3 regions of the Sinorhizobium numidicum genome follow, and region 1 is predicted to be linked to each of the others. Evidence: predicted binding sites of a transcription regulator. Region 1 holds the regulator's gene; each other region holds the start of a gene.
The links. Region 1 encodes LexA, which represses DNA repair genes until DNA is damaged. Its sites were predicted from a motif close to TGTTCNNNNTGTGTTCNG; they were not measured.

Region 1 (9,888 bases):
CCTGCCATAGCCGTCGAGCCTCTTCGTCGGGCATTGGAATGTAACGTAAGTTCATTGTGCATCTCCCGATCAGGATGGATCCTTCAAGGAGAAGATGCAGCCTCGGAGATCGCGTCGACACCCGAAACTTGCCGCCCGGCTTTGCTCAGAGTTTTTTTGCGAAAGCGAGAAGCTCATCGTCGCTCAACGGTTCTATAAGCACTTCGCGTGTAGCGACCGGCGAAAATCCGAACTGCTGATAGAGCTGCAAGGCGCGGGGGTGATCAAGGTTGTTCGTGGTTACCTTGACCTTGAGCGGGTTCATCGCCCATGCCGCAAGCAGCGTCTGCAGCAGGAACCACTTGCCCAAGCCAAGACCGAGTGCATGCTCCATCAGCCCGAAATGGGTGAGTTCGACAACGTCCTCCAGTTGATGCAGCTCGAAGAACCCGGCCGGTGCGCCGTTGACGTAGAGCACCGTGACGGAGGTACTTTTGTCGTGAAGCACGGCGGCAAGGTCTTCGTCGCTCATGCGCAGGCGCTCGGCCCAGTGCCAGCGTTTCCCGACACGGAGATAAAGGAAGCGGTAATAGGGGAGCGGAATGTCCGAAACGCGCAGGACTGCCGTCTGTATGTTGACCGGCATCGGCAGGCTCTGTTTCGGCGGTGCCGTCATTTCGAGTTCGGTTACGTGCGCCGTGATCGCGGCGGGCTTGGACCCTTGCATGGCGACGCTCACTCTCTGCCGGTAACGACCGGCGTGTCGGTCCTTCCGCCCCATTCCGACCAGGAACCGTCATAGAGCGTGTTGTCCGAATGTCCCAACGATTGAAGCGCCAGGGTTATGATCGCGGCGGTAACGCCGGATCCGCAGGTGGTGACAACCGGCTTCGTCAGGTCGATGCCGGCGTCCCCGAAGGTCTGGTGCAAAGCCTCCAGGCTTTTGAGCGTGCCGTTCTCCGAGAAGACACCGGAGGGCAGGCTCTTTGCGCCGGGCATATGGCCCGATCGCATTCCAGGTCGCGGTTCCGGCTCCTCGCCCGTGAAGCGGCCGGCGCCGCGCGCATCGGCAATCTGAGCGAGTTGCTTTTCGACGATGTCCTGCATGCGCTCGAAGGAGGTGACGGCTTTTAGATTGAACGTGGGATTGAAAACGCGCGGTTCGGGCCTGGGCACTTCCGTGGTCGTCGGCCGCCCTTCCGCCCTCCAGCCGTCCATGCCGCCGTCGAGAACGAGGACATTCTTGGCGCCCATGATGCGGAACATCCACCAGACCCGCGGCGCAGTGAAAATGCCCGGTCCGTCGTAGACGACGATCGTATCGTTCTCGCTGATGCCCATTGCACCGACCGCTCGGGCGAAGACCTCGGGCGAGGGCAGGGTGTGCGGTAGACTGCTTGTCTGGTCGGCAATCGCATCCTGGTCGAAGAAGACCGCTCCGGGAATATGCGCCGCCTCGTATTCGGCCTTCTGATTGCGGTTTTGCGCGGGCAGGTACCAAGCAGCGTCGAGGATCTTTACCGTCGGATCTCCGAGCCTCTGCTCGAGCCAATCTGCAGAAACGACAAAGGCGCTCTTGTTATCGTTCTTGTTGTTCATTGTCGTCACTCCACGCACTCAAACGGCTGTGCGATCTTCGGGTGCTCCGAAGCGTATCCGAAAACGCCGGTTTTCCTTACCTTTCTTTTCGATTTTTGCGATGTGGATCGCGCCCACTTCCTGGGTTTCCGAAACATGGGTGCCTCCGCACGGCTGACTGTCGATGGCCGAGTTTTCGCCGATGCAGACGAGGCTCACCCGACCGAGGCCGATCGGCGGGCGGACATTCTTCGACTTGACGATGCCAGGATTGGCGGCGAGGTCCTCATCGGTGATCCATTGCAGGTAGACGGGATGGTTCTCCTCTACGAGCTTCATCAGCGCCGCCGTCACCTGGTCCTTGTCGATGGTCTCGCTCATGTCGAAATCGACACGGCTTTCCTCTTCGCCGACGGCGGCACCCGTGATCGGGAAGGGGCAGACGACGGAAAGCAGGTGGCAGGCCGTATGCATGCGCATCAGCCGGTAGCGACGCGGCCAGTCGATGTGCAAGACCAGCTTCTCGCCGACTGACGGTGATGCCTGTCCCTCGGTGGGCACGTGTACGATGACCTCCTTCGTCTCACCGTGCCGGGTGCCGACTATGGTGATGCGGCTGCCGTCCTCGCGCTCGAAGAAGCCCGTATCGCCGGGCTGCCCGCCGGACGTGGCGTAAAAGCAGGTCTGGTCAAGCTCGATGCCGCCGTCCTCCAGAATCCCCGTCACGCTTGCTTCGCAAGTCGAGAGGTAAAAATCTTCACGGAAGAGGGCGGTCACGGTCCTTGTCATCGCAAATCTATCCGACTGGTTCGTATGGCACTGTGATGGTCGAAGTCGTCGTCATCCAAGCCGGAACAGGCAGGCCCTTCGAGACCAGGAAGTCCGGGTTGAAAAGCTTCGATTGATAGCGGTTACCATAGTCGCAGAGGATCGTCACGATCGTATGTCCAGGGCCGAGTTCCCTGGCGAGCCGTACAGCGCCGGCAATGTTGATGCCCGTGGAGCCGCCGACGCAGATGCCCTCCTTTTCGATCAGATCGAACACGTAGGGCACGGCCTCCGAATCGGGAATCTGATAGGCGAAATCCGGCGTGAAGCCTTCAAGATTGGCCGTGATTCGGCCCTGGCCGATGCCTTCCGTGATCGAGCTCCCGCTCGCCTTGAGCTCGCCATGGGCGTAGTAATTGTAAAGCGCTGCCCCTTCGGGATCCGCAAGGCCGATCTTGATCGAAGAGTTCCTGGCCCGCAGCCCTTGCGCCACTCCCGCCAGCGTCCCCCCAGAGCCCACCGCGCAGATGAAGCCGTCGACCTTGCCACCCGTATCGTTCCAGATTTCCGGAGCCGTCGTCTCCACGTGTGCGTCGCGGTTGGCGACATTGTCGAACTGGTTCGCCCAGATGGCGCCGTTCGGCTCGGTCTTGGCAAGCTCGGAAGCCAACCGACCGGAAATCTTCACGTAATTGTTGGGATTTTTATAGGGCACCGCCGGAACTTCGACCATTTCGGCGCCGAGCAGGCGGAGCGCATCTTTCTTTTCCTGGCTTTGTGTCTCTGGAATGACGATCACCGTTCGATAGCCGAGCGCGCTGCCGACCACGGCAAGACCGATTCCGGTGTTGCCGGCAGTGCCTTCGACGATGACGCCGCCCGGCCGCAGCTGCCCGGCTTTTTCCGCCTGGCGAATGATCCATAGCGCCGCCCGATCCTTCACCGATTGGCCGGGATTGAGAAATTCCGCTTTGCCAAGGATGGTGCAGCCGGTGGCTTCGGATACAGCCTTGAGGCGGATCAACGGCGTGTTGCCGATTGCTTCGAGCACGGACGGAAGAACGGGCATTTTGAAAACCTCACGCTGGACGTAACAGACGCCGGGCTTAAGCCAAGCATTAACCTCGATGAACGGCAAGCCGATAAACATTTGGTTTATGGGAAGGATCGCCGAAATATTGGCGTGTTTTCGGCTCAGCGTGTTCAGCAGGCAAGAAATAGCGTTTCGCAGCTTTCCTGTCCCGGACAAAAATCGTCCCCGTCGCCAGACCGACGGCGGGAAAGCGGATGGTGCGGGCCCGCATTTGCCATGGGAGAGACAACAGGTTTCGGCAGGGGAGTAGATGCCGGCCTTTTGCGGAAGAGGAACTCTTCCCGATGAATGCGGAGGACGAAATGACAACTGCTTTCATAGCCCGACCCGAGCATGGATTGGCGTGGATAACCGGTGCGAGTTCCGGCATCGGGCGCGCCGTGGCGCTCCGGCTGGTAGAGGAGGGGTATTCGGTCGTCGTTACCGCGCGCAGCCATGACAAGCTGGTGGCGCTTCAACATGAAGCAACCGGCGCCGGCAAAATCATCGTTCTCGATGGGGATGTCAGCGATCCGCGTGACATGGAGCGGCTGCTGGCGGCAATCGAGTACGAGCATGGACGGGTGGCGCTCGCCATCCTCAATGCCGGTGTGGTCATTCCGGTTCGCGGCGACGACCTGCATCGTGAAGCTTTCGACAAGAGTTTCGCCGTTAATCTGCATGGCGTCGTCAATTGCCTCGTGCCAGTCGTCGAGCACATGAAGGCAAGAGGTCATGGCCAGATCGCGATTATGTCCTCGGTTGCCGGCTATGGCGGACTGCCTATGGGGGCCGCTTACGGCGCAACCGAGGCTGCCCTGATCAATATGGCGGAAAGCCTGAAGTTCGACCTTGATCGCATAGGCATCCGCCTTCAGCTGATCTGCCCAGGCTTCGTCGATACCCAAGGGTCGGCCGGGCGCGGTTTTCCGAGGCCGGCGCTGGTAAGCGCTACCAAGGCAGCGGACTGGATATGCGCGGGGCTGAAGTCCAGGCGCTTCGAGATCACCTTTCCGAAACGCTTCACCTATGTCGTGAAGTTGCTGCAGTGCTTGCCCTACGGCGCCTATTTCGCGCTTCTCAACTGGCTCATTCCTTGGCGGCCGCCCACCGTAGCGAAGAAGCAGTCCAATTCGGACGAACAGCCGCGTCAGGCCGTATGAAGGACGAGGACTGCGCCGAAGACCAGTGAAAGGCCGACCCAGCCGATCGGCTTCAGCTTTTGACCGAAAAGGAGACGGCCGCAGATGGCCGTCCCGAAGACGCCGGTGGCACCGAGCACGGCATAGGCGATCGCAAGCTCCATGCCTCTGACCGCTTCCGCGAGCAGCGCGAAAGCGGCAAGCACGAGCACAATCGAGAGAGCGCCCCAACCGCGGTGGGCAAAGCCGTTCGATTTAGTGGAAGCGAGGTTTGCGGCGACATCGACGAGGCCGGCCAGAACCGCAAGGGCGAAATGGAGATTAGAGGGGGTCACCGGTTGCTTCCTCCGTTTCCTCTTCGCCGCTTTCACCGGCGTTGACGAGGAGAATTCCGGCAACCGCCATCGACAGGCCGACCACCTCGCGCGCGGTCAGCACATGGCCGAAGACGAATATCGAGACGAGCGTAATGAGGGCGACACCCGCCCCCTCCCAGATCGCATAGGCGACGCCGACCGAAATCGTCTTCACCGCCCGTGACAGGAACACATAGGAAAGCGCGATCGAGGCATACATGACCGCGTGGCCGAGATATGCGCCGGGGGCCGCCCTCATCGCCGTGAGGCCAGCGACCTCGGTCGCGATCGCGAGTGTCAGGAAAAGCCATGCAGGACGCATGAGGAGCCTTCATGAAAGATCTTGCTACACGACAAACGAAAAGAGCCATTCGGGCCTTTGCCGCGAATGGCTCTTTGAAACTGGCTCCCCGGGCCGGATTCGAACCGGCGACCTATCGATTAACAGTCGAGTGCTCTACCGCTGAGCTACCAGGGATCATCTGCGCCGCAGAAGTGAGGCTGCTAATACAAATGCTTTCTCGATTTGCCAAGCGCTTTTTCAAAAAAAATCACCGGACCGGTTGCGAGACTGTGGAGAAAGACCCAACTCTGGGGGACCAGTCGTGAAAGAGGAATGATGACGAAGGGTAGAAAAAAAATACATTTCGGCATCGATCCGCAGACGCATGAGATCGTGCTGGGCAAATGGCGCCTCAAACTGCCGGAATCACCGGCAGTGCGGGTTTTGATCGGCTCGCTCCTTATCGTCGGCGGCGTGCTGGGCTTCCTGCCGGTTCTTGGCTTCTGGATGATTCCTTTGGGCCTGCTCGTGCTTTCGCACGACATACCCTTTGTCCGGCGCCGACGCCGTAAACTTGCAGTGTGGTGGGCGCGCTGGCGCGGTACGCAGAATTCCTCCAGCAAATCCTGAGAATCGATCAATCCAGTTGCTGTGTCCGCAAGCTACACACATTGGCGCCAAGCAACTAATCGTCGGCTAGATAGGCACGACGGCGGTGATCTATGCCGCGTTCCGGGTCGATAGCGGGCCTGCCGTAGATCATCTCAATTCGGCCACTGCCCCTCATGGCGGATTTCCATTCATTCATTTCCATTCCAGGCGGCGCTCGAAACAGACCAATTCGGCTTGACTTGCCGATCCGGAAATCCAATCCGCCGCAATTCTTGCGGCCTGCACGCCCGCAGTAGTGGACATACGGGACAGCCTTGCAATGCAGTTCCGCGCCCTGTTCATCACTCGCACTTCAGGATCATAAGAGTATGGAGTATATCTATTAGATAACTCTGAATTAGGTGCGTGGATACGCGCCGCTTATTAACGAAAATAGACAAGGACGCGCCATGGCACGACGTCTCGTCGGTCCGTCAGCGTTCCAATATATAAAGGGAGGGTAATGATGTTTCCGTCATCCGTTCGGTTCGTTTTTGTTGCCGCCTCTGCTTTGGGATTGCAGCCTTTCACGGCACAGGCCGATGACACGCAGATTGCGCGAGGGGAATATCTCGTCACGATCGGCGGCTGCAACGACTGCCACACACCAGGGTATTTCTTCGGAAAGCCGGACACCTCGCGTTTTCTCGGTGGTTCAGATGTTGGTTTCGAAATTCCAGGGCAGGGTGTTTTTGTCGGCCGCAACATAACGCCCGACAAGGAGACTGGAATTGGCAGCTGGACCAAGGAGCAGATCGTGACTGCGATACAGACCGGAGAGCGGCCCGACGGCCGTATTCTCGCGCCGATCATGCCGTGGCACGCATTCGCGCAGCTCACCGCTGAAGACGCCGCGGCAATCGCTGCTTTCCTTCAAAGCCTGAAACCGGTCAGCCATGAGGTGCCGGGTCCGTTCAAGCCGGACGAGAAGGTATCGACCTTTATGTTCCGGATCTTGCCGCCGGGCGAAACCGCAGCCGCAGCGCCAAGATAGCCTTACGCATGCCGGGGGGAAGGCCGGCCGGAGGCTGAGACGGAAGAACGCCGTCTTACCAGACGGTGCTGACGCCTGAGATCGATTACCTGGACGGAGGAGGGCAAGCTGCGGCAGCCTTCGTTCAGGAGCGTTGTGGAAACCTCATATCGGAAATCACCGAGGACAAATTTCCGAAATTGCCTCTTGCGGTTTCCAGCCAATCATTCTAAATCCGCGCCACGACTTGAGAATTCAAGTCAGAGAGGCCTCGTGGCGGAGTGGTGACGCAGAGGACTGCAAATCCTTGTACCCCGGTTCAATTCCGGGCGAGGCCTCCAAGATTCCCCCTAATGAAATCAACGACCTAAGCTTCTAACACCGATGCGGTGAGGTGATCAGCCAAATCGGTTGCGCGGAATTGGCAACGCCGCTCTTAACAGAGGCGAGCCAGCAACGAAGTTCTGATTTTATGCCGCGGAGAAGGTCGGTTCGGCGACTGGGGTTGGAACGAAATATGGACAGCCGCGGGGCGTTAGTATCCATTAGCGTCGGTTGTGGCTTCTGTCCGAACGAGGCTGTCAAAGCATCGTCGTCTCGCAACGAGCAGCGGCAGATCTTGTTGCGTCAGACCAGTGCTGCCGTCCATCAAGCTAATGATAACGGCGGATGAGCCCGACGAGCTTACCCTGAATCTTGACCCGATCCGGCCCGAATATTCGTGTTTCATAAGCCGGGTTAGCCGCCTCGAGTGCGATCGAAGCACCCTTGCGGCGGAATCGCTTCAAAGTCGCTTCCTCGTCGTCGACCAGAGCAACGACGATGTCCCCGGGATTGGCCGTACTCGTGTTTCGGATGATTACCGTATCACCGTCGAAGATGCCCGCCTCGATCATCGAGTCGCCCTTGATTTCAAGCGCGTAGTGCTCGCCGCTGCCGATCATTTCAAGCGGCACGGTAATGTCGTGCGTGTTGTTCTGGATTGCCGAGATCGGAACGCCCGCTGCGATTCGTCCCATCACAGGCACAGTTACGGATGCAGTCTCTACCGGCGGTGCCGACCTCGCCGTCGGCGGCGTTGCGGGCGGTTTGCCTAAGCTCCCCTCGATGACGCTAGGCGAGAAGCCACGCCGGGGTTGAGCTGTTCCCGAATAGGCTTCCGGCAGCTTGATGACCTCCAGCGCGCGGGCCCGATTGGGCAGCCGGCGAATGAAGCCGCGCTCCTCAAGCGCGGTGATCAAGCGGTGAATGCCGGATTTCGATGCGAGATCGAGAGCGTCTTTCATCTCGTCGAAGGAGGGCGGCACCCCGGTTTCCTTCATTCGTTCATGAATGAAAAGAAGCAATTCCTGTTGCTTGCGGGTCAGCATGGCGCGTCACTCCAGAATCGCGAAACAAATCAAGAACAGACACTATCTGTTCCATATGTGTTCCGCAAGTACCTAAAATTCCGTGAATTTCGCCGACTATTTAAGTTTCGAGGTCAGTGGAGTGGTTTGGGCAGCATACCGACGGACCATTACCGGAAGCCTCGGGGCCGGCGGCGAGGAATGGTCATATTGGCTGCGGCCGAAAACAACGGTTACCCGGCTCGTTCTAAGCGCCTGCGCGCAATACCGGTGCTGGTGACGTGGATCCGAAGGCCCAGGGAAATATTCGTATCAAGACCGTTTGGGCTCGGCGTGAGGTGGTTCTTCCTTTTCGTCAGGTTTCTTGCCGGGTTCCTCTTCGGGAAGCTTGTCAGGCTGTGGTTCTTTGGTCGGGGGATCGGGCACCTCGAGCGGAGGCACAGGGTTCGGAGGGATAACTCCTGGCCCTGGCCCAGGGCCGATCGGATCAGGTACTGCATAGGACGCCATCATCAACCTCCTTTCGGTGTGATGCTGAACCCCCTGCAGTCGCAAATGTTCCTGTGGAAGTGGCCCGGGCTTACCCTGTACAGTGAGCATTCCCGCGGTTGTTGGTCAGGCGCCAGAAAGCGTCGGGCGCGGCACTCGCGCAGCATGATCGCCCGCAAGCTCCGGCGACCCCTACGCTTATAGTTTGCAGACGTTCCGCCGGAGTACCGCACGTCACGTGCGGCTCGATGCCGCCCCATTGCATGTCGCCTGATCGAGTTCCGATCCTAGTAGGCCAAGCGCAGACCGCCCGGGGTCAGAACGTCGAAATCGGGTTCAGGATATGGTCCGTACCATTGAGTGTATGTCGTGTTGCCTGCTCCAGTGCTTGCACATCCAGAGAGTGTGAAAAGTGCAATTGCCGCGGCTGCCATCAGAAATTTAACAGGCATGGTTTTTCGCCACCTAGTTGCCCAGGCCTCAAGGGCCAGACTGTAACTTTCCCTCAGATCATCTTCCTTGGCAAGCGCACCGCGAGGGTCGGGGCGCGTGTCGGATATCGAGACGAAGCTATTCCTGTCCGACCTTCGCGTCTCTATCGATCGGAAGAATAAATGGCATGGAGTCAAACAGTTAAAAGCCAATGGCGGAGGAGGTGGGATTCGAACCCACGGTACGCTTTCGCGCACGCCGGTTTTCAAGACCGGTGCCTTAAACCGCTCGGCCACTCCTCCGGGCAGCGCGTTATTGCGCGAAGCGAGCCACGTTTGCAAGTTTTAACCGGCGAGGCCGCGCGATTTTCTTGACGCGCAATAAACGGGTGGCCGGCGCGCCTGTCGTACCGTCTTGTCGAGGACCGACTCGGTATTTGCCTACCGCAGACGGCGCTCCGGTCGACCATGATCTGTGGTTGCTTTGCTCCCGTGCGCCTTCGGCGTCATCTTGGCGGTGGCGTATGAGGCCATGGCTGTGGACTTGCCGGACCACGAATTGTGGGCCTGCTGCGCGACGTAGAAAACGAGTGCGAAGGCGGCGTTTAACTCGAGCATTTCCTCTACGGCTGAAAGAGCCCTGGAGTCGGTGGCGACGTCGATGACCTGCGCGAGGCCGATGAATCCTATGTGGAGAAAGATGAGGATGTGATCCGTCAACCACGAGCCTGCGCCCCTCAGCCCGTTCCCCAACTGCCTGGCGGCAAACAGCATCGCGCCCGCAGACACGGCAAGCATCAGCCCCACCCACAGCCAG
Region 2 (9,888 bases), 1.4 Mb from region 1:
ACCCCCGAAGGGCTCGATCTCCTTCCTGATCACCGGCGACGAAGAAGGCCCGGCGATCAACGGAACGGTGAAGCTTCTCGAATGGGCCGCAGCGAAAGGCGAGCGCTGGGACGCCTGCCTCGTCGGCGAGCCGACCAACCCCGATAGGCTCGGCGACATGATCAAGATCGGCCGGCGCGGATCGCTTTCGGGCCGGATCACTGTTCGCGGCGTCCAGGGCCATGCGGCCTATCCGCATCTCGCCGACAATCCGGTACGTGGCATCCTGCAGCTCACCGGGGCGCTGATGGACCCGCCCTTCGACAATGGTACGGAGAATTTCCAGCCATCCAACCTGGAGATCACCACCATCGATGTCGGCAATGCTGCCGTCAACGTCATTCCAGCAAAGGCGAGTGCTGCCTTCAACATCCGCTTCAATGACAGTTGGACGGCCGAGAGCCTGATGGCCGAAATCACCGCCCGGCTCGATCGCGCGGCCGTCAAGGGGGCGCTCAGACCTGGCCGGGAGCCGGTCGAATACGAGATCGTCTGGAACGAGCGCCCGAGTCACGTTTTCCTGACGCGCAACAACGCACTCATTGATTCGCTCTCGGGCGCGATCGAAGCGGTCACCGGACGACAGCCGAAGCTCTCCACTACCGGCGGCACTTCGGACGCGCGTTTCATCAAGGATTATTGCCCGGTGGTCGAATTCGGCCTCGTCGGGCAGACGATGCACATGGTCGACGAGCGTGTTGCGATTGCCGATCTCGAAATCTTGACCGGCATCTACGAAACCTTCATCGCCCACTGGTTCGGTCATGCCGCTGCTTGAAGAGGTCCTTGCCTACATCAAGGGGCTATGGCTGCTGATCCAGGGCAATCGCGAAGGTTACCGCTGGCTGGATATCAGCGAAGGCGGGCTCTGGCGCTCCTTCACCGCGATACTCTGGTCGCTGCCGGCGATTGCAGTGACTTGGGCCTCGTGGCGTCTCTACTATCTTTCCGCCATGCCGACCGGCACGACGGTGGGCCTCGGCTTCGTCGTCAAGCTGCTTGTGGTCGATCTCGCGAGCTGGCTTCTGCCTATCGTGCTGATCGTCGTCCTCTCGCGTCCGCTCGGCTTTAGCCTTTTTGTGGTGCCGGTAATCGTCACCACCAACTGGCTTTCGGTGCCGCTGTCCTACGCGATGGCAGTGCCGGCTGCTGTTCTTCTGCTCATCCCCGGCAGCCAGCAATTGACGGCGCTGATATGGTACCTTTTGCTTTTTGCGAGCGTCGCCCTGCTGTTTCGGCTTCTGCGTACCGTCACCGCCAATCAAAATCTGCTTGCCGCTGCGCTCACCGCGCTCTTCCTGCTGCCGTCGATGATGATCGCACAGTTTCTGCAGTATTTCTTCGGGCTGATGCCCGCCTGACGCGAGCGAGGCGCCCCTTTGCGCAACGGGGTCAGTAATCCACCTGCATGAAATAAAGTCCCTCGGGTGGAGCAACCGGCCCGCAAGCCTTGCGGTCGCGCGCTTCGAGTGCTGCCTGTAGATCGTCCGGAGTCCATTTGCCCTCACCCACCAGCTTCAAGGAGCCGGCGAAGGAGCGGATCTGATTGTGCAGAAAGCTCTGCGCCGTTGCCCGGATTTCGATCAGCTCGCCGCTGCGCGTCACCTCGAGCCGATCAAGCGTGCGCAACGGGCTCGTCGCCTGGCAATGGGCGGAGCGGAAGGTGGTGAAGTCGTGGTGGCCGACAAGCCGCTGTGCCGCCTCATGCATCGCTTCATGATCGAGCGTCTTCGGCACCCACCAGGCGCGCCTTGCTTCCAGTGCCAGCGGCGAACGGCGCGAGATGATGCGGTAGAGATAGTGGCGGCGGAGCGCCGAAAAGCGCGCGTCGAACCCCGGCGGCGCCTCGAGAACATCGAGAATGGATATCCGTTCGCCGGCAAGCGCCAGATGGGCATTGAGGGCGTTGCGAAGCGTATGCGTCTTCCATTCGCGCGATAAGTCCGCATGCGCCACCTGGCCCATGGCGTGAACGCCGGAATCCGTGCGTCCCGCGCCCCGGACCGAAACCGTCCCCCCCGTCAACGACAGGATAGCCTTCTCGATCGCCCCCTGAACGGAAGGCCCGTTTTCCTGCCGCTGCCAGCCGACGTAATCGGAACCGTCATATTCGACGGTCAGGCGATAGCGCGGCATCAGGCGATCCTCGTGCCGGCGGCAATCGGCGTTCCGCGCAGGAATTCCGCGGTGGCGAGCACCTTTCCGCCCGCTCTCTGCAGGCTGGTCGGCCTCACCGCACCTTCACCGCACGCAATCGTCAAGGCGTCGTCTAGGACGATACCGTGCGACGCCGTCCCTTCCGCGATCTCGGAGCCGAGAACCTTGATCCGTTCGGGCCGGCCGGCAATCTCCAGTTCGAACCAGGCGCCGGGAAATGGCGAGAGGCCACGGATGTGGTTGTGCACATCGCGTGCGGGCTTGCTGAAATCGATCCTGGTTTCGTCCTTCGTGATCTTGGCCGCGTAAACGGGCCCCTCCTCCGGCTGCGGCGTCAACGGCAAGTCGCCTGCCTCGAGCTTGTCCATCGCCTCTTTCATCAGCGCCGCGCCGACCCACATCAGCTTGTCGTGCAACTCGCCGGCGGTCATCGTTTCGTCGATTGCCACGGGCTTGGAAAGCGCGACGGGGCCGGTGTCGAGCCCCTTGTCCATCTTCATCACCATCATGCCAGTCTCATGATCGCCTGCCATGATCGCCCGCTGAATCGGCGCGGCGCCCCGCCAGCGGGGCAGGAGCGACGCATGTCCGTTATAGCAGCCATAGCGCGTGCCCGAGAGGATCTCCTCGGGCAGGAGCAGGCCATAGGCAACGACCACCGCCACGTCGGCATTGAAATCGCGGAAGGTCTGGCGATCCGCTGCATTCTTGAAGTTCGGCGGCGTCAGGACCGGAACGCCGAGAAGCTCGGCCGCCTGATGCACCGGTGACTTCTTAAGGTCGAGGCCGCGCCGCCCACCGGGGCGCGGCGGCTGCGTGTAGACCGCAACAATCCGGTGACCGGCCTCGGTGAGCGCCGAGAGCGTCGGTACAGAGAATTCCGGGGTGCCCATGAAAATAATGCGCAGCGACAAGGCGGCGAACTCCGTCTCTCTCAATTGCCCGAAACCGGACGCCGGCCAAATTCAAGCGCCGCTTACCGCGCGATTCGGAACGCGGGCACGATCAAATCGCCTTGGCGCCGCGTGTCTTCGCCGCCTTGGTGAACCTGCGGATCACCATATCGCGCTTGAGCTTGGATATATGGTCTATGAACAAAACACCGTTCAGATGATCGATCTCGTGTTGCAGGCAGGTGGCGAGCAGGCCATCGGCTTCCACTGTCTGCTCCTTGCCCTCACGATCGACATATTCGACGGTGATCGCTGCCGGCCGTTCAACCTCGGCATAATAGTCCGGGATCGACAGGCAGCCCTCTTCGTAGACCGAGCGCTCCTCGGACGATTTGACGATCTTGGGGTTGATGAAGACGAGCGGCTTTCTCTCTTCGCCCTCCTTCGACACGTCGAGAACGAGCAGGCGCTTCGGCACGCCGATCTGGATCGCCGCAAGGCCGATGCCCGGCGCATCATACATGGTCTCGAGCATATCGTCGGTGAGGCGACGAATATCGGCGTCAACGGTCTCTACCGGCGTTGAAACCTGGCGCAGGACCGGATCGGGAAGGATGATGAGCGGTTTGATCGTCATGCTGATCCCATAGCCGATCTTTCCGCCCGGGCGCAAGAAATTTGCCGACGCTTTGAGGGCGCAGGGTTGTGCCAGCCGATCGAAGCGCCGACGTTTTCTGTTCTCGTTTTGATCTGGTCTTCGGGAACGAATCTGTTAGGCTGCGGCGATGGAATCCACCGTATTTTCCTTCGACCAGCCGTTGTTCCTGCTTGGCACCTTGGCCGTGACAGCGGGCCATCTTATAACGGCGGCCGCCGTCCTGATGGCTTTGCTGACCGCTGTCAGCCTGCGCCGCGCTCATGCGAACCGTGCCGAAGAACGCGATGAGCAGATGTCCGCGCTGGTTGCGGCACAGACCGAAATGCAGGGACGCATCGCCGCGATGGCCGAAGTCTTCGGTACGCGACAGGCCGAACTGAACCAGGCGATCAGCCAGCGCATCGACGGCATGACGCATCGGATCGGCGCCTCGATCAGCGAGCAGACGAAGGCGACGCATGAAAATCTGCGGCGGCTGCAGGAGCGGCTCGCCGTGATCGACAATGCCCAGAGCAACATACAGTCGCTCGCAAAAGACATGGCCGGCCTCCAGAGCATTCTTGCGAACAAGCAGACGCGCGGCGCCTTTGGCCAGTCCCGCATGGAAGCGATCGTCGCCGACGGGCTGCCGATGGGTGCCTTTGCCTTCCAGGCGACACTCTCCAACGGCGCACGGCCGGATTGCACGATCCGCATGCCGAACGATCAGCCGCCGCTCGTCATCGACGCCAAGTTTCCGCTCGAAGCCTGGAATGCCATGCGCGACGCACCGAGTGCCGAGCGGCGGCAGCAGGCGGCGCAATCGTTCCGCCGCGACATGGAAGTGCATATCCGCGATATCGCCAGCAAGTATCTCCTGCCGGGCGAAACGCAGGACACGGCTTTCCTGTTCGTGCCCTCCGAATCGATCTTTGCGGAGATCCACGAGCATTTCGAAGCGGTGGTGCAGAAGGCCCACCGTCAGCGAATCGTCATCGTCTCACCGTCGCTGCTGCTTCTGTCGATCCAAGTGATCCAGGCGATCCTGAAGGATGCCCGCATGCGCGAGCAGGCCCATCTGATCCAAGGCGAAGTCGTGCGGCTGATGGACGACCTGTCGCGCCTCGACGAGCGGGTGCGGAAGCTGCAAGGGCATTTTGCCATTACCCAGAAAGACATCGACGAGATCCTCATCTCTTCGGACAAACTGACGCGGCGCGGCGCCAAGATCGAGGCCCTGGAACTCGAAGCCGAGGCACCGCCGGGGCAAGGCCACAGGGGCGACAAGGGTGACAAGGGCGACAGGGGCGAACGCGCCGTGGACGGCCGACTGGGCCAATTGAAACTGCGGGTGGTTGACGAAGACTGACGGCGTCGGGCACTCTCCGGCAAAAATCAGCAACCCGACGGGACATCTCCACATGATTACTGTTTTTGGGTCCATCAACATGGACCTGATCGCTACGACCGCACGGCTTCCGAAACCCGGCGAGACGGTCGCCGGAACGGGTTTCTCCACGGCCGCCGGCGGCAAGGGCGCGAACCAGGCGTTGGCCGCGCGCCGGGCCGGCGCCTCCGTGCACATGGCCGGCGCGGTCGGATCCGACAGTTTCGCGGAGAGCGCGCTCGCGTTGCTGAAGGAAGCCGGCACCGATCTTGGTCTCACCAAGACCGTCGATGAGCCGACCGGCACCGCCCATATCATCGTCGGCGGCGATGGCGAGAACGTCATCGTCGTCGTCGCCAGCGCCAATGCGACGGTGAGCGAGAGCGATGCCGCCTCGGCGATCGCGGGAATGTCGCCCGGCGACACGCTGATGCTGCAGCTCGAAATCCCGGCCGCCTCGGTCGAGAAGGCGCTCGTCGAAGCCAAGCGCAAGGGCATCCGATCGATCGTCAACATCGCGCCGCTGACAGCGGAAGCCGCGCGCCTCGGCCGCATGGCAGATATCGTGATCGCAAACGAGACGGAATTCGAACTGCTGGCGGGAAAAAGTGACATCGCCGGCGCGGAACGCGAAGCGGCGATGAGACGCCTTCACGGCGAAACGGGCCAGACGGTGATCGTCACGCTCGGTGCCGAGGGCGTTGTGGCCGTCCATGAGGGCGAAGTCCATCGCGCCAAGGGACTGACGATCGAGCCCGTCGACACGGTCGGAGCCGGCGATACGTTCTGCGGTTACCTGGCCGCAAGTCTCGACATGGGCCTCTCCTTCGCCGATGCGCTGCGCCGCGCTGCGGTCGCAGGATCGCTCGCCTGCCTGAAGCCGGGCGCGCAGCCGTCCATCCCTCTGGCATCCGAGGTCGCCACCCATCTCTGAGATGGCCACGCTGATCAAGGGCATTACACCGCCGCGCTGCTTTTCGGGCGCAGAATGACCGCTATAACATTTTGAACTGCTGCATGGTTTTTGCTGCTCAGAGAATCATGCAGCAGGCGCATTTCGCAATTCGGCCAGCATATGTCGCGGCGAGGGTGCTTGCCGCATAAATTTCGCGGAAGCGCTGCAGGAATCGGCTCAAGCGTTGGCCGGATCTTAATATTTGATCGTCTATTCAGACGTCAGAAGGCTGGCCTTCATGGGTTTGGCCGCCTCCTTCATGCCGGTCGGCATCTGGCGCTCCATGATGGAGTTTCATCCCACAATTCGGAATGCGTCACGCCGCGGGCCGCAAACCTGCGGACCCGTCAGTACGTGAGGATTTCATGTTTAAGTTCCAGGCCAAATCGCTGGCGACCAAGCTGATCGCCGTGACCGGCGGCACGATTGCCCTCGTGCTGCTCGCGTCGAATTTCGTTCTCATCTCCCAGACGCAGGACCGCGTCGAGACGCTCGTATTCGAGCAGGCGCGCGGCGAGGCCAAGGCCATTGCCGGCGATATCGCGAGCGGCATCGGCGAACTGTCGAGCGCTGCGCGCTCCATGGCCGGCATTCTCGGCCGCAGCCATGCGGCCAAGTCGATGGACCGGGCCGGTGTCATCAACGTGCTCCGCGCCAGCCTTGAACAGAATCCGTTCGCCTTCGGCAGCTGGTTCGCAGAGGAGCCGAAGGCGTTCGACGGGCGCAAGGACGAACTGGTCAACAACGCGGAAATGGGCGCCAATGAAGAGGGTATCTTCACGCCCTACTGGTCCAAGAACCGGAACAACGAAATTCAGTACTCCACTTTCAAGGCCGACTATGCCGCCGAGTGGTACAGCCTAGCCGCAAAGAGCGGCAAGGGCGCGATCAGCCAGCCTTACACGGCGCAAGATACCGACGTCCCCACGGCAATGAGCTCGATCGCCTATCCGGTGCTGTCGAATGGAAAGATGATCGGCGTCTCAGGCGTCGACATCTCGCTCGCATCGCTCGCAGAAGGCCTGTCGAAACTTCAGCCCTTCGGTTCGGGCCGTGTCTATCTCTTGTCGCAGAGCGGCAAATGGCTGGTGGCGCCGATCCCCGAGCTCCTGCTGAAAGAGTATGACGGAGAAGGCAACGATGTCGTTAAGAACGCCCTCTCGACGGGCGCCCCGGGCGTCATCAACAATCTCACCTATGACGGCAACGAACCTTTCGACCGTGTCGTCTATCCCTTCGTTCTTCCCAAGGTGAATGCGAGCTGGGTCGTACTCGTCGATGTGCCGCGAACGGCCATCAACGCGCCGGTCCGCGACCAGACCTATATGATGATCGTCGGCGGCCTCGTCGTCCTCGGCACGGTGCTTGTCGGCCTTTATCTTGCCGTTCGCGGCTTCGTGCAGGAGCCGCTCGCCGGTCTCGTGCATGACGTCCAGGCGCTCAGCAACGGCGAATATGCGACGCCGATCTCTGGTCAGGACCGCTTCGACGAGACCGGCTCCGTCGCCAAGGCGCTCGAAGGTTTCCGCCATCAGCTCGCCGACGGCAAACGCCTCGAAAGCGAAGCGCGTCACGAGCGCGAACAGGCGGAGCTGGAGCGCGGCCGTTCGGAGGCGGAGCGTGCGGAAACCGGCGCTCTTCAACGCGATATCGTCGCCCGCCTCGGCAAAGGCCTGTCGCATCTTGCTTCCGGCGACCTCGCCTTCCGGATCACGGACGACTTCCCCGGCGAATACGCACAGCTAAAGCATGACTTCAATGCGACGATGGAGAGCCTCGAAGAGACGATTCGCACCGTCAACCACTCGGTCGTGAATATCGGCAGCGGTACCGGCGAGATCAGCAGCGCCGCCAACGACCTGTCGCACCGAACCGAGCAGCAGGCGGCAAGCCTCGAGGAAACCGCAGCAGCCCTCGACCAGCTCACCTCTCAGGTAAATGCCAGCGCCGCGAATGCAAAGGTTGCGGCGAAGTCGGTCGAAGTGGCGAGCAGCGATGCCGAACAGTCGGGCGAAGTCGTGCAGAAGGCAATCGCCGCCATGCAGGGCATCGAACAGTCCTCGCACGAAGTCAGCCGCATCATCGGCGTCATCGACGAGATCGCCTTCCAGACCAATCTCCTGGCGCTCAATGCAGGCGTCGAAGCCGCGCGCGCCGGCGATGCCGGCAAGGGTTTTGCAGTGGTCGCGCAGGAGGTTCGCGAGCTCGCGCAGCGCTCGGCAAATGCCGCAAAGGAGATCAAGACGCTGATCAACACTTCCGCAGGCCAGGTGCGCGAGGGGGTCGATCTCGTCGGGCGGGCGGGCGGAGCGCTTGAAAAAATCGCCGAGCAGGTGGTGCAGATCAATGGCCTCATTCGCCAGATCTCCAGCTCCGCGTCTGAACAGGCGGTCGGGCTCAAGGAGATCAATTCCGCCGTCAACCAGATGGATCAGGTGACACAGCAGAATGCTGCGATGGTCGAGGAAACGACCGCTGCGAGCATGGCGCTGAACGACGAAGCCCGCGCGTTGAGCGCGCTGGTTTCCCGGTTCCGCGTCGCCCAGCGGGCACCAACCCAGTCCTCGGCCAACATGCTGCGGGGCGCCGCCGAGCGCATGCGGGCCGCGGAAAGACCCGCCTCCTCCAAGGCCGCCGTCAAGGAAGCCCGGCCGGCGCAAGCACCGCAGCGTACCGGCTATTCGACCTCGACACAGCGCGTTCTCACCCAGACGTCCGGCGCCAACGCGCTCACCCAGGACAATTGGGAAGAGTTCTGATCGAAATGCGACCGAACAGCAAAACGGCGCCAAGCAGGCGCCGTTTTCGTTCGCGGGATCGATCGCAACGGCAAAAGCCGCCAATGCCTTCCGCGCCTCAGATGCGCGCCAGACGGTCCGTCAAGAGCTCGAAGAAGCCCTCATCGTCGATATGCCGCATGACCCTGGCATTGTGCTTGCGCCCGGTCACCTGCCACCAGTCGACGACGGTCATGCCCATTGTCAAAGCCGACGTGGTCTCGATCTCCACATTGCAGTCACGTCCGGTGAAGAGCTCCGGCCTCAGCAGGTAGGCGATAACGGTGGGGTCGTGCAGCGGACCGCCGTCGGTGCCATATTTCTCGATGTCGAAGCGCTCGAAGAATTCCAGCATCTCCGCCATGGCGGTCGCCGCCGGGCTGCCGATGGCGCGTATCTTCTCAACGCGGGCCTTGCGGGTAAGCACGCGATGCGTGACGTCGAGCGGCATCATCACGATCGGAATACCGGAGCGGAAGACGATCTCGGCGGCTTCCGGATCGACATAGATGTTGAACTCCGCCGCGGGCGTGATATTCCCGCCTTCGAAGAACCCACCGCCCATCATTACCAGTTCTCGCACCCGTGGAGCGATTTCCGGCGCCTTAGTCAGGGCCAGCGCGATATTGGTCAAGGGACCGAGCGTGCAGAGGGTAACCGTGCCTGGCGCCTCGGAAAGCAGCGTCTCGATGATAAAATCAACGGCGTGCTGCTCCTGCAGCTCCATTGTCGGCTCGCTCAGCTCCGGACCATCGAGTCCGGTCTTGCCGTGAACATGCTCGGCAGTGACGAGAGCGCGTGCGACCGGCCGCTCCGCGCCCGCGAACACCTTCACGTCGGTCCTGTTGCAAAGCTCGCAGATGATTCGGGCATTGCGTGCCGTCAGCGAAAGGGGGACGTTCCCGGCAACCGCAGTGATGCCGAGAACGTCGATCTCTTCCGGGCTACCAAAGGCAAGCATGATTGCTGCCGCGTCGTCCTGTCCCGGATCCGTGTCTATAATTATCTTTCTTGCGTCTGACACTTTCTACCTCCTGCCGGAT
Region 3 (9,888 bases), 500 kb from region 1:
TCATTACGCATGCGCATGAAGACCACTACGGTGCACTGAACGATTTGTGGCCGGGTCTGAACGTTCCCGTCTACGCCTCCCCCTTCACCGCCGGCATGCTTGAGGCCAAGCGCGATTTCGAGAGGGGCCGTGGCGAGATCCCGGTCACCATTTTCAAGCAGGGGGACCGCATTAATGTGGGTCCCTTCAGTATCGAGGCAGTCGGCGTCAACCATTCGATCCCGGAACCGATGTCGCTCGTTATCCGCACGCCGCTGGGCACAGTCGTGCACAGCGGTGACTGGAAGATCGATCTGGAGCCGTCGCTCGGGCCTGTTACCGACGAGGCGCGCTTTCGTAAGATCGGCGAGGAAGGCGTGTTGGCCCTCGTCTGCGATTCTACCAATGCGCTGCGTGACGGTGTGTCGCCCTCGGAGAGACAAGTTTCCGAAAGCCTCGCCAAGATCATTGCCGACGCGGAAGGTCGTGTCGGCATTACTACGTTTTCTTCGAACGTCGGTCGTATTCGCTCCATTGCTGAAGCCGCCGAGGCAGCGGGCAGAGAGGTTCTCCTGCTTGGCAGCTCGATGAAACGCGTCGTCAACGTCGCCAGGGACCTCGGGCTCATGGAAGGACTGAAGCCTTTCCTCGCAGAGGATGAATTCGGATATATTCCGCGCGACAAGGCTGTCGTTATCCTGACGGGCAGCCAGGGAGAGGCGCGGGCCGCACTTGCCAAGCTTTCCCGCGACGAGATGCGCAATGTTGCGTTTTCCGCCGGCGACACCATTGTCTTCTCGTCACGCACCATCCCCGGCAACGAAAAGGCGATCAACGATATCAAAAACGGCTTGATCGAGCAGGGTGTCCACATCATTACCGACAGTGAGGCGCTGGTGCACGTCTCCGGTCATCCGCGCCGCAACGAGCTTCAGCAGATATATCAATGGCTCAAGCCGCAGATCGTCGTGCCCGTACACGGCGAGGCGGCTCATCTGACGGCACATGCCGAGCTGGCGCGGCATTCCGGCATCCCCAGCGTGCCGCGATTGCGTAACGGTGAAATGCTACGCCTTGCGCCAGGACCGGCGGAAGTCATCGACCAGGCGCCGCACGGCCGCATCTACAAGGATGGAACGCTGATCGGTGATTTCGACGAGATGGGAATCGGCGAGCGCCGCAAGCTCTCCTTCGCGGGCCATGTTTCCGTTAACGTGGTGCTCGATAATCGTTATGATTTCCTCGGCGATCCCGTTGTGGTTCCGATCGGACTTCCGGAGTTCGACGACGAGGGCGAGGACATGGACGATACGCTTTACGACGCCGTGCTCGGCGCTGTGGAGAGCATTCCACGGGCAAAGCGGAAGGACCTTTCGACACTCCAGGAAGCAGTCCGGCGCGCCGTGCGCAGCACCGCCAATCAGGTTTGGGGCAAGAAGCCGCTGGTGACCGTCTTTGTCACCAAAGTCTGATTCCCCTGACGATGGCCTGGTGGCCGTCGATGAAGGGGAGGGAAGGGATCGATGCTCGGAAGAGTGAACCACGTAGCGATCGCCGTGCCGGACCTATCGGCGGCCGCCGACAGCTATCGCTCGATGCTGGGCGCCGATGTCACAGCGCCGCAAGCGCTTCCCGAACACGGTGTTACCGTCGTCTTCGTCACGCTTCCGAACACGAAGGTGGAATTGCTGGAACCGCTCGGCGACGCATCACCGATCGCCGCTTTCCTTGCCAAAAATCCGGCCGGCGGCATCCACCACATCTGCTACGAGGTGGCGGATATCATTGGGGCACGTGACCGGCTGAAGCAGGCAGGGGCGCGCGTGCTTGGCGACGGAACGCCGAAGATCGGTGCTCATGGTAAGCCCGTTCTCTTTCTCCACCCAAAGGACTTCCAGGGTACCTTGATCGAACTGGAAGAAGTGTGACAGTCGGGCGCGCTCGATTTACTGCAGGTTTTCCTTAAGTCGGAGCCGATTTAGGATAAAAACATGCAGCAGTTCAAAGTGTTACAGCGAGCTTTGTGCGTCTGAAAAGACGCATGGCGCTGTAATTGCCGGCCGCGCCGCGCGGGGCTATAACGCAGGCGAGATCGCCTCGGCAGCTGTCTACAGCGCCGTGGGTCTTTTCAGACGCACAAAGCTCGCGGTAATGCTTCCAATTGAGACACGGGATTTCCGCAATGTCCGCTTTTTCGACCTTTGCCATCTACTTCATCATTTGGTGGCTGACGCTTTTCGCGGTGCTGCCGCTGGGGGTCAGGACTCAGGCCGAAGAGAACGATGTCGTGCCGGGCAGCGTCGAGAGCGCTCCTGCGCGGTTCCGCGCTTTGCGCGTCGTTGTTCTCACCACCATCATCGCCGCTGCCATACACCTCGGCTGGTATATCGTTTCAGTGAGGCTCGGATACGGCATCGATGCCATACCGCGCTTCGCACCGGAGTTCTATTGAACGGCCACTCAGAGCAAAAATCATGCCAGCGGGCAAATGCTCGTCGCCGCACCCTCCAGTGTCATCAGCGGGTGCCGGCGGTCGCGGCAGGCAAGAGAGGCGTTATGCCGAGGCGGGGCATAAGGCCTCTCTTGACAGTCATCAAATTGGCGAATTCGGTGGGATGATTCGTTGGAAGGCGATCGCGAAAAGCAAAAAAAAACAAGGCCAAAGCCTTGTTTTCTAAGTTTCGCGTGATCTTTAATCCGTTTCCGGCGGCAGCGACAAGCGCGCCTAAGATCTTATCCTCCCAAGACTTGACCGCGAATTTCGGCAGGAATTTGGTCTTCTTGCCTGTTTTGTGAGCCGAAATTAGCTCAAACATTGGGCGCTGTCATCTGCTTTTTTTGCATTTTTGCTACAGTCTGGCAAAATTTTCCCGTTGACAGCTACCGTCTTCGTCCTGTTACTAACGTGCTCTTTTGACGCAGGGTGCGGCCCCGCGTTTCCTCCTCAAGGATCGATCCTTCCACGGCTCTCTTCCGCTGCGGCAGGGTTTTCTTCCGTGCGCGAAGCGGCTATGAACGCTTAACTCGAAAGCTTCCCGCCGGCGATCTCGGCAGGAAAATCAAGAGCCCGATTTCAAAGGCAACAGCTGCCCTTTCCTGTTCGCAGGCGAAGAGAGTAGCCCAAGCACAACGTCATTTCGCCCGAATCCATCGATAGTGCGAAATTCACCAGTTCTGGAAACCGTCATGCGCCTGTCCCGCTTTTTCATGCCCATCTTGAAGGAAAACCCGAAGGAAGCGGAAATCGTTTCCCATCGCCTAATGCTGAGGACGGGCATGATCCGGCAGCAATCGGCCGGCATCTATACATGGTTGCCGCTCGGCAAGCGCGTGCTCGAGAAGGTGAACGCGATCATCCGCGAGGAGCAGAACCGTTCCGGTGCGATCGAACTGCTGATGCCGACCTTGCAATCCGCGGAGCTGTGGCAGGAGAGCGGGCGCTACGACGCCTATGGCAAGGAGATGCTGCGCATCAAGGATCGGCAGGACCGGCCGATGCTTTACGGCCCGACGAACGAGGAGATGATCACGGACGTATTCCGCGCCTACGTGAAGTCCTATCGTAACCTGCCGCTCAATCTCTATCACATCCAGTTGAAGTTCCGCGACGAAATCCGCCCGCGCTTCGGCACCATGCGCTCGCGCGAGTTCCTGATGAAGGATGCCTACTCGTTCGATCTCGACCGGGAGGGAGCGGAGCATGCCTATATAAGGATGTTCGCCGCTTACCTGCGCACCTTCGACCGCATGGGCCTGCGCGCCATTCCGATGCGGGCCGATACCGGTCCGATCGGCGGCAATCTGAGCCATGAATTCATCATTCTCGCAGATACCGGCGAGTCCGAGGTGTTCTGCCACGAGGATTTCCTCAGTTTTGACGTTCCGGGCGAAGACACGAATTTCGACGACGTCGTCGGCCTGAAGGCGATCTTCGACAAGTGGACGTCGCGCTACGCGGCGACTTCGGAAATGCATGACGAGGCAGCCTTCAACGCTGTTCCGGAGGACCAGCGCCTGTCGGCGCGCGGCATCGAGGTCGGCCATATCTTCTATTTCGGTACCAAATATTCCGAGGCGATGGGGGCCAAGGTGCTCGGACCTGACGGCAAGGAACACGCGGTGCACATGGGTTCCTACGGCATCGGCCCGACCCGCCTCGTGCCTGCGATCATCGAAGCCTCACATGACGATAACGGTATCATCTGGCCGAAGGCGATCGCACCCTTCGATATGGTCGTCATCAACATGAAAGCGGGGGATGCCGCTTGCGATGCTGCCTGCGGCACGCTCTACTCCGATCTCGGCAAGGCGGGATTCGACGTCCTTCTGGACGACACGGACGATCGCGCCGGAGCGAAGTTCGCGACTGCCGACCTCATCGGCGTTCCGGTGCAGATCATCGTCGGGCCGCGTTCGGTTGCCAATGGCGAAGTCGAGATCAAGGACCGCAAAACCGGTGAGCGCGAGACGATGACGATTGATGCCGCGATCAACAAGCTGATTGCGACGAGATAAAGCGAAGGGAACGAAGATGACCGCGGCCACGGAAGAGCAGGTGCAGGCTGCCGCTCAGTCTGGAATATCTTCCGGCCGTCCTTTTTCCGCTTTCGAACGCATGGTTGCCTGGCGCTACCTGCGCTCACGGCGAAAAGAAGCGTTCATCTCGGTCATCGCCGGCTTTTCCTTCATCGGCATCATGCTCGGTGTGGCAACGCTGATCATCGTCATGGCGGTGATGAACGGTTTCCGCACTGAGCTCATTTCCCGCATCCTCGGCATGAACGGGCATATGATCGTTCAGCCGCTCGATGGTCCGCTCACCAATTATGCCGATCTGGCCACCAAGTTCTCCGCGGTTCCAGGCGTAACGATGGCGATCCCGATGGTCGAGGGGCAGGTTCTCGCGCAGGGCATCGGCGATGCCTCGACGGGTGCTCTCGTTCGCGGCATCCGCGCCGACGACCTCATGAAGATGAAATCCATCTCGGAGCATATCCAGTCGGGCGATCTCGTCGGCTTTGCGTCGGGCAGCGGCGTCGCGATCGGCTCCCGGATGGCCGAACAATTGGGAATCCGCGTCGGCGGTACGATCACGCTGACCTCGCCGAACGGTGACGTGACCCCGTTGGGAATGAACCCGCGCGTCAAGGCCTACACGGTTTCGGCGATCTTCGAGATCGGCATGTCCGAATATGACGCGACGATCATCTTCATGCCGCTCGAGGAAGCCCAGCTCTACTTCAACGCCGAAGGCCTCGTCCAGTCCATCGAAATTTTCGCCGAACGTCCGGATGCCGTCGATACCTTGCGCAAGCCCATCGAAGATGCGGCCGGTCGACAAATCTTCATTACCGACTGGCGAGACCGCAACAAGACCTTCTTTTCGGCGCTCCAGGTGGAGCGCAACGTGATGTTCATGATCCTCACCCTGATCGTCCTCGTCGCGGCGCTGAACATCGTTTCGGGTCTGATCATGCTGGTCAAGGACAAGGGCAGCGACATCGCAATCCTGCGCACCATGGGTGCGACATCCGGATCGGTGATGCGCATTTTCTTCATGACCGGCGCCGCGATCGGCGTCGCCGGGACGGTTGCGGGTGTGCTGCTCGGAATTGTCGTCTGCCTCAACGTCGAGTCCATTCGCCAGTTCTTTTCCTGGGCCTCGGGCGAGACGCTCTTCAATCCGGAGCTCTACTTCCTGAGCCAGCTTCCAGCGGACATGAATGCCGACGAGACCATCTCCGTCGTCGTGATGGCAATCGCGCTTTCCTTCCTTGCCACGATCTTTCCGGCCTGGCGCGCCTCGCGCCTCGATCCGGTGCAGGCCTTGCGGTACGAATAACAAGGACAAGAACTGAATGAATGCGCGCGTGGCACTGCAGCTCACCGGTATCGAGCGGCACTATGGACAGGGCGACACCTTCCTTTCGATCCTCAAAGGAGCGGATTTCACCTTGAAGGGCGGCGAGACGGTTGCGCTCGTTGCGCCGTCGGGTACGGGCAAGTCGACGCTGCTTCACATTGCCGGTCTGCTTGAACATCCGGATGCAGGCGAGGTGATCGTGAACGGCATCGCCTGCAACGGGCTCAGCGATGATCGGCGAACGGCGATCCGTCGCAATGAGATCGGTTTCGTCTACCAGTTCCATCACCTCCTGCCGGAATTCTCCGCGCTCGAAAACATCATGATGCCGCAGTTGATCGCCGGTCTGTCCAAGGCGGAGGCGGCGGAAAGGGCAAAGGCCCTGCTCGACTACATGCGCATCAGCCACCGCGCCGCGCATCGTCCGACCGAGCTTTCCGGCGGCGAGCAGCAGCGCGTCGCGATCGCACGGGCGGTGGCAAATGCGCCGCTTGTTCTCCTGGCTGATGAGCCGACCGGCAACCTCGATCCCGAGACCGCCGGCTATGTCTTCGAAGCACTGGAGGCGCTGGCGCGTCAGTCGGGGCTGGCTGCGCTGATCGCCACCCACAATCACGAACTGGCCTCCCTGATGGACCGTCGCGTGACGATCGAGGACGGCAAGGTCGTCGAAATGAAATAGCTCGAAGGCGCCGCGACTGTTCAGAGGCGTAAAGGTCGCGGTAGCATTTTGATTTGCTGCCTGATCAGGGAACGATGAGCCCGCCGCGATAATTAAGCTCATAGGCTTCCTCGCCATCGACGAAGATCGTCTCGCGTCCGGAAAAATGCTCGGTCTCGCCGCTGCTGCTGTCGATGTAGCATCCATAAGCGTGCTGATACGCCATGCCGCCGAGGAAATGGCCTTTCTCGCGGTACATCGCCTGAAGTGCTGCCTTGATGATGATGCCGGTTCTTTGCGCGTCGATCAGATCCGGGCGGACGATGCGGCCGAAATAGTTCATCGCCCATCGGGGTTTCCCGTCGTGCCAGACGGTTTCCTGGCCGGCGAAATCGGTCCCGCCGAAATAGCTATCGAGATAGCGCCATGCGCCGCGTTCATGGCCGATATCGTTGGAGCCTGGCCGGCAGGCCGGAAGCATCGTGCCATTGCCCACATACGTCTTCGACTTGGCTTCGACGACGAAGTCCCTGAGTTCTTCGATGCTGACCATGATGTTTCCTCGATCTCCGCGCGCAAGATGCCGCAACATCCTCCGCGTGTAAAGAACAAATAGGGAACAAATAGCGGAAGTTTTACTCGGCACCGCAAGCCTTCTGACCGATGTCGTCACTCCAGTCCTTGAGCAAAACGGTCGCGCCTCTGGCGGTGATCGGCTTGTTGTTTCTCGTTCCTTTGCCACTCAATACGCTGAAATCGCATTGCATTGTGGCATTGGGGTCGAGCGTGTCGTAGGACGAGTAGGTGTAGCCGGCGACGACGAAATCGGATTTGCGAAAGGCGATCGTGAGCTTTTGTTCCCAGCGTTCACGGCCGATAGCGTCATTGTGCGATGTGATCTGTATCGAGCCGTTCGACAGGCCAGTAATCGATGGCGCCTGGCCATAGAGTTCGAACGTTCCCCATACTTTGTTGGGTATCTGCGACTTCAACGTGAGCCTGCCGACCTCATTGCTAAGATAGAGATAGATGGCATTGTCCTCGTCGCTGCCGTCGGCAGGCGCTACGAGAAGTGCCAGATCGCTTGCTCCATTCTTGTCCCAATCACCCGTTGCGGCAGAGACGATTCGGGCCGGGTCTATAGGCTCGGCGGCAAATCCGGGGGAGGGCAGCAGCAAAAGGAGAAAGGCGGAAATCAGACGTTTTTGCATTGGGACTCCCTGAGATGCAGTGTTCTTAAGAGCAGAACGAAGAGAGCATGGATAATTCGCCGCGCGCATCCCGCATCTTCGCGGCTGGGTTTCGATCGCTTTCACGATTTTGGATTGATTCGATCCGGGCCGCCATGGCTTGCAGGCCGTATGCACGGCAAGCCGGATTAGCTGGCGCATGCGCGCGCGTTAACCATAGTTGCTGAATAGCGGGTCTTTTATGCGCGCTTGCTTGACTATTGAACGAAAAAAGAACAAAAAGGGAACACTAGCGGAAAAGGAGCCATGTTATGACTGATTTCGTTCGTGATCTTGCCGCCTTCGCATCGATGAGCCTTTTCATCGCAAGCATTTCGGTGATTGCACTCAGCATGTGATCGCTGCTCGCCGGAACGCGGGCAATTTTCAGGCCGGCAAAAAACGCCCTGTGCTCGTCGTAAGGCTGGACAGCAGGGAACGGAAACGGGATATCCTCCGCACTGGACAGGAATCGGAGTGCGGCGATGGCAAGTGATGAAGGCGTTGGGCAGGGCGTGACGGGTGCAGCAGATCCGCAGTTCGTTCATCTGCGCGTGCATTCGGCATTTTCGCTGCTCGAAGGCGCCCTGCCGCTGAAGAAGATCATCGGCAAGGCTGTCGCGGACGACCAGCCTGCGATTGGTATTGCCGACACCAACAATCTATTCGCTGCCCTTGAGTTTTCGCAGAAGGCCGCGGAAGACGGGTTGCAGCCGATCATTGGCTGCCAACTGTCGATCGACATGGAGGATGAGGCGGAAGGCGAGCGACGCGGCCACAGTCAGCATCTCGCAAGGCTTCCCGCGGTCGTTTTGATCGCCGCGACGGATGAGGGCTATGTTCGCCTTGTGGATCTTGTCAGCCGCGCTTACCTAGATGGCGAAGGCAGTCATGCGGTGCGCATAACACGCTCGTGGCTCGCCGATGGCGGTACGGATGGGTTGATGGCGCTGACCGGCGCCGGCGGCGGCCCGGTCGACATGGCGCTCAAGGCGGGCTCGCCGGCCCTGGCTGAAGCGCGCCTGAAGGCATTGATCGAGCTTTTCGGCAATCGGCTTTACGTAGAGTTGCAGCGGCATGGCAACTTTGATCGTCGTCACGAAAATCGCATGATCGATCTTGCCTATCGGCTTGATGTTCCTCTCGTCGCGACCAACGAACCCTTCTTTCCATCGCCGTCCGATTATGACGCTCATGATGCGCTGATGGCCGTCGCCCATAACGCAATGGTGTCCGACGACAGCCGTTTCCGCCTGACGCCCGATCATTACCTGAAGAGCCGCAAGGAGATGGCGGCTCTGTTCGCCGATCTGCCCGAAGCGCTGGAAACCACTGTCGAAATCGCCCGCCGCTGCTCGTTTATACTGAAAACCCGCGGTCCGATCCTGCCGCGCTTTACCGGTGCATCGGACGATCCGGAGGAGGCCGGGCGCGCCGAAGCTGCGGAGTTGCGCCGCCAAGCGGAGGAGGGGCTCGAGAATCGTCTGGCAAAGCTTGGCATGGCGCCCGGCTACAAGGAGGAGGATTATCGGGAGCGGCTGGCTTTCGAACTCGGCGTTATCGAGCGGATGAAGTTTCCGGGCTATTTCCTGATCGTTTCGGACTTCATCAAATGGGCCAAGCAGCATGATATTCCGGTCGGCCCCGGCCGCGGCTCGGGCGCCGGATCGCTGGTTGCTTATGCGCTGACGATCACCGACGTCGATCCGATGCGTTTCTCACTGCTGTTCGAGCGGTTCCTCAACCCGGAACGCGTGTCGATGCCAGACTTTGATATCGACTTCTGCCAGGATCGCCGCGAAGAAGTCATCCGCTACGTCCAGAAAAAATACGGTCGTGAGCAGGTAGCCCAGATCATCACCTTCGGTTCACTGCAGGCGCGTGCAGCCCTGCGCGACGTCGGTCGGGTGCTCGAAATGCCCTATGGCCAGGTCGATAAGATCTGCAAGCTCGTGCCGAACAACCCGGCGAACCCGACGCCACTTTCGAAGGCGATTGAAGAGGAGCCGCGGCTGCAGGAGGAGGCGGAAAAGGAGCCGGTTGTCGCTCGGCTTCTTGACATAGCGCAGAAGATTGAGGGCCTCTACCGCCACGCCTCGACGCATGCGGCCGGCATCGTTATCGGCGACCGGCCTCTGTCGCAACTGGTGCCGATG

Region 2: the regulator LexA is predicted to act here: its motif matches at 3,825-3,842, upstream of PYH37_RS13140 (DNA recombination protein RmuC).
Region 3: the regulator LexA is predicted to act here: its motif matches at 7,965-7,982, upstream of dnaE (DNA polymerase III subunit alpha).

Annotation. Positions count from the first base shown of each region.
Region 1 covers NZ_CP120368.1:1,866,605-1,876,492, forward strand. The annotation lists gene PYH37_RS20165 (DUF1203 domain-containing protein) at 1-55, opposite strand, end outside; gene PYH37_RS20170 (GNAT family N-acetyltransferase) at 146-706, opposite strand; gene sseA (3-mercaptopyruvate sulfurtransferase) at 715-1,578, opposite strand; gene PYH37_RS20180 (alanyl-tRNA editing protein) at 1,597-2,346, opposite strand; gene PYH37_RS20185 (cysteine synthase A) at 2,354-3,394, opposite strand; gene PYH37_RS20190 (SDR family NAD(P)-dependent oxidoreductase) at 3,721-4,560, shown strand; gene PYH37_RS20195 (SMR family transporter) at 4,548-4,874, opposite strand; gene PYH37_RS20200 (SMR family transporter) at 4,861-5,217, opposite strand; tRNA gene PYH37_RS20205 (tRNA-Asn) at 5,299-5,373, opposite strand; gene PYH37_RS20210 (hypothetical protein) at 5,512-5,808, shown strand; gene PYH37_RS20215 (c-type cytochrome) at 6,296-6,823, shown strand; tRNA gene PYH37_RS20220 (tRNA-Cys) at 7,070-7,143, shown strand; gene lexA (transcriptional repressor LexA) at 7,456-8,172, opposite strand; tRNA gene PYH37_RS20235 (tRNA-Ser) at 9,285-9,374, opposite strand; gene PYH37_RS20240 (hypothetical protein) at 9,513-9,888, opposite strand, start outside.
Region 2 covers NZ_CP120368.1:419,875-429,762, reverse strand. The annotation lists gene dapE (succinyl-diaminopimelate desuccinylase) at 1-817, shown strand, start outside; gene PYH37_RS13160 (hypothetical protein) at 804-1,400, shown strand; gene truA (tRNA pseudouridine(38-40) synthase TruA) at 1,432-2,175, opposite strand; gene fmt (methionyl-tRNA formyltransferase) at 2,175-3,110, opposite strand; gene def (peptide deformylase) at 3,202-3,726, opposite strand; gene PYH37_RS13140 (DNA recombination protein RmuC) at 3,875-5,095, shown strand; gene PYH37_RS13135 (ribokinase) at 5,148-6,047, shown strand; gene PYH37_RS13130 (methyl-accepting chemotaxis protein) at 6,434-8,827, shown strand; gene PYH37_RS13125 (nucleoside hydrolase) at 8,925-9,869, opposite strand.
Region 3 covers NZ_CP120368.1:1,365,234-1,375,121, forward strand. The annotation lists gene PYH37_RS17625 (ribonuclease J) at 1-1,451, shown strand, start outside; gene mce (methylmalonyl-CoA epimerase) at 1,503-1,907, shown strand; gene PYH37_RS17635 (DUF1467 family protein) at 2,162-2,431, shown strand; gene PYH37_RS17640 (hypothetical protein) at 2,496-2,795, opposite strand; gene proS (proline--tRNA ligase) at 3,166-4,494, shown strand; gene PYH37_RS17650 (lipoprotein-releasing ABC transporter permease subunit) at 4,511-5,821, shown strand; gene PYH37_RS17655 (ABC transporter ATP-binding protein) at 5,838-6,524, shown strand; gene PYH37_RS17660 (DUF5680 domain-containing protein) at 6,589-7,056, opposite strand; gene PYH37_RS17665 (hypothetical protein) at 7,139-7,714, opposite strand; gene dnaE (DNA polymerase III subunit alpha) at 8,218-9,888, shown strand, end outside.